Regions from separate parts of the Paenibacillus sp. FSL R5-0928 genome, predicted to be linked through region 2. Evidence: riboswitches for the same ligand, from Rfam matches in the RefSeq annotation. Region 2 holds a riboswitch; the other holds the start of a gene.
What was found. Region 2 has a riboswitch for thiamine pyrophosphate ahead of MKZ16_RS02115 (ABC transporter substrate-binding protein). Riboswitches for the same ligand answer to the same signal wherever they lie in the genome.
Positions count from the first base shown of each region.

Region 1: linked by a shared signal. The riboswitch ahead of MKZ16_RS13790 (ABC transporter ATP-binding protein) and the one ahead of MKZ16_RS02115 (ABC transporter substrate-binding protein) in region 2 are both predicted to bind thiamine pyrophosphate.

Region 1 is NZ_CP150225.1:3,086,825-3,090,869, forward strand. Features, by position in the region: gene MKZ16_RS13780 (ABC transporter substrate-binding protein) at 1-425, opposite strand, end outside; gene MKZ16_RS13785 (ABC transporter permease) at 422-1,198, opposite strand; gene MKZ16_RS13790 (ABC transporter ATP-binding protein) at 1,179-1,874, opposite strand; TPP riboswitch at 2,073-2,176, opposite strand; gene MKZ16_RS13795 (amino acid ABC transporter substrate-binding protein) at 2,399-3,235, shown strand; gene MKZ16_RS13800 (amino acid ABC transporter permease) at 3,289-3,957, shown strand; gene MKZ16_RS13805 (amino acid ABC transporter ATP-binding protein) at 3,971-4,045, shown strand, end outside.
Region 2 is NZ_CP150225.1:473,932-477,976, forward strand. Features, by position in the region: gene MKZ16_RS02115 (ABC transporter substrate-binding protein) at 536-1,585, opposite strand; TPP riboswitch at 1,747-1,857, opposite strand; gene MKZ16_RS02120 (hypothetical protein) at 2,016-3,479, opposite strand; gene MKZ16_RS02125 (MFS transporter) at 3,552-4,045, opposite strand, start outside.

The DNA of each region.
Region 1 (4,045 bases), 2.6 Mb from region 2:
CCAGCCTGAGGAACCATCAGATGATTCAGTGGATGCCGCACGATTGCTGCAATCGAACGTACAGGGATTTTCTCGCCGCGTGCCATAAGTACCTGAGGTTGATAACTGAGCGCTAGATCAATTTGATTCGCTGCAACAAGCTTTAGGGAATCATTGCTGTCCGCAGGCATTTTGATCTCGACATCCAAACCTTCCTCTTGGAAAAAACCTTGCTGTTGCGCAGCGTATAGAAAGGAATGAACGGCATTGGGATACCAATCAAGCATAATCGTCAGCTTGTGTGACTGCTTATTTTCGGTATTGGAGGGATCGGTTTGGGAGTTGTTATTTATCTTGTCTGCCTTCCCGCAGCTGCTTAAGAGCAAAAGTGTGCATACTAGAAATACAGAAATAAGTCCTCGTTGTGGGGATTTTAAATGATTCATTGGTTTGATCCTCTTTTCTTTAAAAATAATTGTTCGAGTAAAGCTATCGCCAGAAAAAGCACCACACCAAGCGCGGACAGCAGAAATACAGCCGCGAACATTTCATCGCTCTGCATATTTCCGGCCATTCTGCGGCTGAAGTAACCGAGTCCTTTACTGCCGCCGAGCCATTCCCCGATAGTAGCTCCGATGACGCAGTATACAATGGACAGCTTTAAGCCAGAGAAAAAAGCAGGCAACGCCAGTGGAATTTGGGTTTTGACAAGCAGCTGCCAGCGGTTTGCACCAAATGTTAATAATAAGTCCTTGTAAGTCTGGCCACTTGTACGAAGTCCATCATATGTACTCACTACGACTGGAAAAAAAGCCGTCAAAAACACCACAGCCACTTTGCTCCACAGCGAATATCCGAACCACATAATAAAAATGGGGGATAGCGCAATTAATGGGATCGTCTGGCTAATGATAAGAAAGGGATAGATGGCCTTTTCTATGGGGCGATACAGGAACATTCCAGTGCCCAGCAATACACCACAAATAACAGAAAGGACAAAACCCACCAGTATCTCCTGTAACGTCGCCAATAAATGCTGTCCAAATAATAATTGCCTGTGCTCGATCAATGCGATTCCAATAGAGGAAGGTGCAGGGAGAATAAAGGCTGGAATCATGTGAAGGCGAACAGCCGACTCCCAGATTACAAGAATGAGCAGTACCAGAAGAAGGAAGGGACCATAGTTGTCTAGATGTTTTTTAAAAGGTATAGGTTGCATGCAATCTTCGCTCCAACTCTTCCCGTAGTGCTATAAACCGGGGTTCATAGTTCATCTTATAATGTCTTGGCCTTGGTAGATCCACAACGATCTCCTGTAATTCGCTGTGCGCACCGCCAGATAATAAATAAATCCGGTCACTGAGCAATAGTGCTTCTTCCAGATCATGAGTGATGAGCATAATCGTCTGATTCAATTCACCCCATAACTCCAACAGCCAACGGTGTATCTCGCGTTTGGTCATGGCATCGAGAGCGCCAAAGGGCTCATCCAGCAGCATAAGACCACTTCCGCCTCCAGCCACTAAGGTGCGCAGAAATGCGACTCGCTGTTTCATTCCTCCCGAAAGTTCATGGGGATAAGCCTTCTCTACATCTGCTAAGCCGAAGCGGGTCAACATTTCCCGAATCTGAGTGATCGTATCCTGTTTACTAAATCTGGGCTTGATCTCCCAAGGCAAAAGGCAGTTGTCGAGCACTGTCCTCCAAGGCAGCAATAAATCCTGCTGAGGCATATAAGCGATCTGGCCTAAACGACTAGCGGTTGACGGGTGCGTAGAGAGTTTTATTTTTCCGTGAGTAGGTTCGAGTAAACCGGCAATCGTTTTGAAAAATGTACTTTTCCCGCATCCGCTAGCACCTACTACGGAGACGAATTCCCCTTGCCTGATATCCATGGATAGATCTGCGAATACAGGGGGTTGCTCAGATTCCGGAAAAGAGTAGGTTAGGCCTTGAATAGATAAAATGGTCGTGATGATCTAACCTCCTAAAATTTTTGTGGAGCGCCTAAACAAATAAAGACCCATCCATTTCCAGAGGAAATGAATGGGTCAAAAAGTTCATTCTGCATAATAACACTTAACATGCTTGATGAAAATTCTGCTCCACTTCCCTCCGCTGGTATGATCCAGATCAGGTTCCAAGGGTCCGGAGCTTGAAGCTCCGTCTCAGTCGGCCGACTCCCCTAGTGAAATAACAGGTCCATATTAATTTGTTTATAAATATACCATATCTTTCTGAGAAGTAAAGAGAGAAAGAAGTGAAGGATTAATCCAAGATTGGGTAAGATATAGGTAGGAATCTAGTTAATATTATAATTCCGATGTATATAATCGGAAAAAAGTATTGACGATCATGTGATGGCAGTGTACTATTCAATTTGCCGGAAAAAAACCGGATAGAGAGAGGGGATTTAATAATGAAAAAATGGAGTTTAACTATTATATTGGCGTTAACCGTGGTCCTTGTAGCGGCTTGCGGCAATAATTCGAATACCAATACGGCTGCTGAACCAACAGCTGGAACGAATGGTGGAACAGCATCTTCAGCGCAAAACAGTTTGGAGGCTGTGAAGGCCAGCGGCAAATTGCGGATAGGTACAGAAGGGACTTATGCACCTTTTACTTATCATGACACTGCGGGGAAATTGACTGGTTTTGACGTGGAAATTGCTGAAGAAGTAGCCAAACGTTTAGGTGTCAAAGCTGAATTTTTTGAAACTCAGTGGGATGGTATTTTTGCTGGGATGGATGCGAAACGGTTTGATGTCATTTTCAATGAAGTTTCCATTAACGAAGATCGCAAAGTGAAATATGATTTCTCTGAACCCTATATCGTATCCAAAGCAGTATTGATCGTGAGCGAAGACAATGAGGATATTAAGACCTTTGCCGATCTTAAAGGTAAAAAAGCCGGACAATCCCTGACAAGTAATTTATCCGATATCGCTCGTGAGAACGGTGCTGAAATCGTAGCTACAGATGGTTTCAATCAAGCGATGGACCTGCTGACTTCGGGACGTATTGATGCAACTGTGAATGATGGCTTGTCTTATCTGGATCTAAAAAAACAAAAACCAGATGCAAAAATTAAAGTGGTTGATGAGATTCCTGAAGGATCACAAAGTGCCGCGGTATTCCTGAAAGGTAATGATGAGCTGGTGAAAGCGGTCAGTGATGCGATTACAGAGATGAAGAGTGATGGAACGTACTTGAAAATTTCCGAGAAATACTTTGGAGCTGACGTTTCAAAATAATACAAGGCTAGCAAGGCTAATTAAGCCTGGAAGCTAAAAAGGATGTCTGAATAATGGATGACCGCAAAATACAAATTTTCTTAGACACACTGCTACCCCTGCTAAAAGCCGGGGTGGCTTTTACCATTCCGTTGGCGCTACTTTCCTTTGTGCTTGGATTGATTTTGGCGATCCTAACCGCGCTGGCACGTCTTTCTCCGTGGGTAATTCCGAAGCTAATCGCCCGTTTTTATGTGTGGGTTATTCGAGGAACCCCATTGTTAGTGCAGCTATTTATTATATTTTATGGTTTGCCGGCTGTTGGTATTGTACTCGACCCCTTCATTGCCGCCACCATTGGATTTACTCTTAGCGTAGGGGCTTATTCATCGGAAATCGTACGCGCTGCTATCCTGTCGATACATAAAGGCCAATGGGAAGCTGCCTTCTCAGTCGGGATGACTCGTGGGCAGGCTCTGCGCCGCGTAATTCTGCCACAAGCTGCGCGCGTTTCTGTACCGCCGTTATCCAATTCCTTTATTAGCTTGGTTAAAGATACTTCGCTTGCAGCGATCATCACCTATACGGAGATGTTTAGAACCGCACAGCAGGTAGCCTCTACCACTTATGAGCCTCTGCTGGTATACTCCGAAGCAGGATTGTTTTATTTAGTGTTCTGTTCTGTGCTGTCGGCGCTGCAAAATTACTTGGAGAAACGACTCGATCGTTACTCTGCGACCTAAAGGAGAGATACTTGTGATTGAAATCATTAATTTGCATAAATCCTTCGGCGCACTCCAAGTGTTAAAGGGTATTGATCTGAAAATGGAG
Region 2 (4,045 bases):
GGTGAGTTCAAAAAGCCAACTTTGATAACGAAGTAATTCAGGAAGCAAACTCGACGTCGAATCTTGAACGAACTTGGGAAGTCCGGTACTCACGTAGCACATCACTACGCTCCGTTCCTCCTTCCTCAAGTAACGTCCAACCTTCTTGGTTCTGAAAGCCGTCTTTTTGAACTCTTAAATTATAAGTTAAGTTCAAAAAGCCAACTTTGATAACGAAGTAACTCAGGAAGCAAACTCGACATCGAATCTTGAACGAACTTGGGAAGTCCGGTACTCACGTAGCACATCACTACGCTCCGTTCCTCCTTCCTCAAGTAACGTCCAACCTTCTTGGTTCTGAAAGCCGTCTTTTTGAACTCTTAAATTATAAGGTAAGTTCAAAAAGCCAACTTTGATAGCGAAGTAATTCAGGAAGCAAACTCGACGTCGAATCTTGAACGAACTTGGGAAGTCCGGTACTCACGTAGCACATCACTACGCTCCGTTCCTCCTTCCTCAAGTAACGTCCAACCTTCTTGGTTCTGAAGTCCGCTCTCTACTCCGCCGGTAAAAAATCATTACTGAATGCACTAGCAGCATCCAGCGGTTTATCCAGCAACTTCAGATCATACATCCAGTCGCCGTAATTTTGCCAGACCTCGGTTTTTTGCTCGCCCCAGCGGGCAGCATCGTCCTTGTATTTTGGGCTAAGCCATTTTTGGCTAGCTAGGACAAGGTCGGCGTCCAGGTCAGGAACGGCCTTCGATAACATACCGGCAGCCTCTTCCGGATGATCAATGGCATATTGATAACCTTTTGATGTGGCTTTCATGAAGGCCTTCACCAGCTCAGGATGATCTGCAATTTGCTTCTCACTCGTCGTCAGCACAGGCGTGTAATAATCGAGCTGTGGCGCATAATCCTTTAAGTACAGCATATCCAATGGCTGGCCACGCAACTCAGCCTCAACGCCAGTCCAAGCGTAGAAAATCCAGGCGAAATCAATGTCACGTTTGACGGCGGTAAAATAATCAGCTTCACCGATACTGATCAGCTTCACCTTTTTCACATCGCCACCTTCAGGATCCATGATGGCCTTCATGGCTGCTTCTTCGGCCGGTGAGCCCCAGCCTCCGTAGGTTTTACCTTCGAAATCCTTTGGTGATTTAATATTGCGATCTACTGGAGCGGCGAATCCCGACGTATTATGCTGAATAATAGCTGCTATCGAGACAAGGGGCACGCCTTGTAGACGGGCTAGCGTTAATCCTTCTTGGGCGCTGATGCCAAAAGCGGCTTCGCCAGAGGTAACCATAGTATCAGAACCCGCTGCGCCTGGCTGAACGATCTCGACGTCCAGGCCTTCTTCAGCGTAGTAACCAAGATCCTTAGCTACGTATAGACCGGTATGATTTGTGTTCGGTGTCCAGTCGAGTGCGACTTTAACTTTGGTGAGCTCTTTTGGAGCATCCGTCCCAGCCGCTGCAGTTGGATCAGTAGCATTTGCTTTGTTTCCGGCTGTATTCCCATTGTTGCTGCCGCATCCGGCAATGGCAAGAATGAGTACACAGGTGAGGCACAACGTAAGTGCTTTTTTGAGGTGCATGTCTTCTTCTCTCCTTTAAGGTTACAAGAATCCCGTCTTCACAACATGAACCGTAAAGTGTAGTATGTACGTTTTTCTACATCTTTTAGTGATCTTACAAAAAAAGCGCCCCGAGTGATCGGGACGCTGGCTTGGCGCAAGGTTAGTCAAGGTCACAGGGACCAGAACCAATTGGCGATTCCTACGCTGGCATTATCCAGATCAGGTATAAGGGTCAGTATCTTGTGGGATACAATCTCAGCCGGCCAATTCCAGCACCCCTGGTTCTATGAAGTTAACGGGTATTTCTATGTGCAATATAAGTAAGTATAAGTTTTGTACCCATACTTTATATCTTATATTTCTCGCATACGGTGTATTATAGACGGCTGTACTCGGAATGTCTAGTAGTGCACTCCTGAATTTTTCCAATCCAGTAGTTTCTTTTTTGCTAGTCTAGATCTTTATATTTCTTGCGGTGACGCCGTTTAAGCTCACTAACCAGCGCCCCTAGCGTGAGGACAACGCTGATCAGAATCCCGCTCATGATCACGAAGAGGGCAAGAAATTCAAAGGGGGAATATCCAATCATTTTACTCCATTGAATCTTTCCATCCAGATCGTCAATGACCTGATTCATGCCGTAAATCCCGCTTACTACCGTAAATACAGTGAGAATCATCAGCAGATTATCCCGTCGCTTGGACTGAAACTTATCCTGATACTGAAACAGATCATTTAAGGTTTCTTTCACTTCCTCGAACAAAGCGTCGTTTCCGTATACTTTGCGCAGCTGAAGAAATATCTCCCGGCCCTGCGACTGCGAAATCAACTCCAAGAAGTAGAACTTCGCCGAGAACTTATTAATGGAGTAAATTAGATTGTCTATCTCCTCATAATCATGATTAATCCGAAGTCGGGAGTGCATATTGGCGAGCTTCAGCAGAACGATTTTGTGGAAAATATTGAGTAAAAATCCGTAATAATATTGCCCGTACATCTGGTTGGCTAGACTAACAGCAATCTCCTGTTCAGCCCGGGTCATGCAGCAAAAGGTCTGCTCATTCATCATATAATACGTGTCTGGGCCCCAGCGATTATAGGAATGCTCATGACAATAGTTTGCAATATACGCTGGATCGCTTGCACTGGCATAGGGCTTTCCGTTCAGATCAATTCCATCAAGCTGTGAGGCGCGATAGCGTAGATTTACACTAATCTCATCAGAACTTTCTTCATTCTGAAAGCCGTAAAAAGCTTGTACCTGCATTCTTTCATCTACGAAAAAAGGAAGGGTCTCAAAATAAGCCCCATTGATATCCGATTGATCCAGATATGGCTCCAGTCCATCCACCAAATTTCGGAAGACAAAATCCTCTACCATCTCATAGGTCTGTTCCCCGCAATGAATATAAGTGTAGTCATCCTGTATGAAGGTTTTCTCTAGCGCACGGAAACGATCCGCGAATTCTAGGGCAATACTAAAGGGAATCGAATCCCCCTCCAGCTGGACACGTATCGTCACGAATCCAAGCTGAAAGGGACATATGAATATATCCGTCGAGAGAATTTTGAAAAATATAGATTGCTGCGGAATCTCCAGAATGCAGTCGAGATTATTTACTCTGGAAAAACGGCGAAACGAGTCGGCATCCTTCCTGCGCGGAAAAAGGACGTGTGCGGCAAACGGTAAATAGGTGCGCTCCATTCGTTCATGGGAAACACAGTAACCTTCTCCATAATAGGCAGCTTCCAGTTCTTTGTTATCCAGAAAAAAACGTGTGAATCCGTCGTCCTGTAATTGCTGGATAAGCTGCTTAGAATCGCCCTTTTTTATAGAGAAGGGAAATATAAACTGCATAAGCGCAGTATGTAACAAAGGCTCAGTTGAAGACTCATTTAAAGACTCATTCATTCATTGTCCATCCTTGTGCTCAGAATATGCTTATAGATCACATTACCCTAAAAGGATAACGTTGATACTATTCTAAATACGGGAACTCTTTCCTTCCACCGCTTGCCTGGCTTGGAACCTCCATGCGGCAATGCTTAGCAGGAACAAGAAGGCAGCAAAAGTGGCAAGTAATCCGGCTGTTTGCGCCACTTCTAAATGATCCATAGACCAGCCCGTAAACAGAGGTAGCAAAGCACCACCAACGCCTCCGGAAGCAATCATAATGCTGGGTGTTGACTCTTCGGTGCCAGGCAGCATTTTGCTGGAGAAAACCAATGCAATGGAGAAAATACCGGACATAAACAGCCCCAGCAGCAGAATTACAATGAAAGCAGCCATACGATTTTCAGTGAACGGAAAGAGTGTCAGCAGTAACAAGGTTAGTAAACAGCTGCTGAGAATGTACACGCGATAAGATATTTTTTCGGCAATTACACCCGCAAACAATCTTCCTGTAGACATCGCCAGCCAAAAGAAAGTGACTGTCAGTGCTGCCGCAGACTCTGTCATCCCTAGCTTGGCAATAA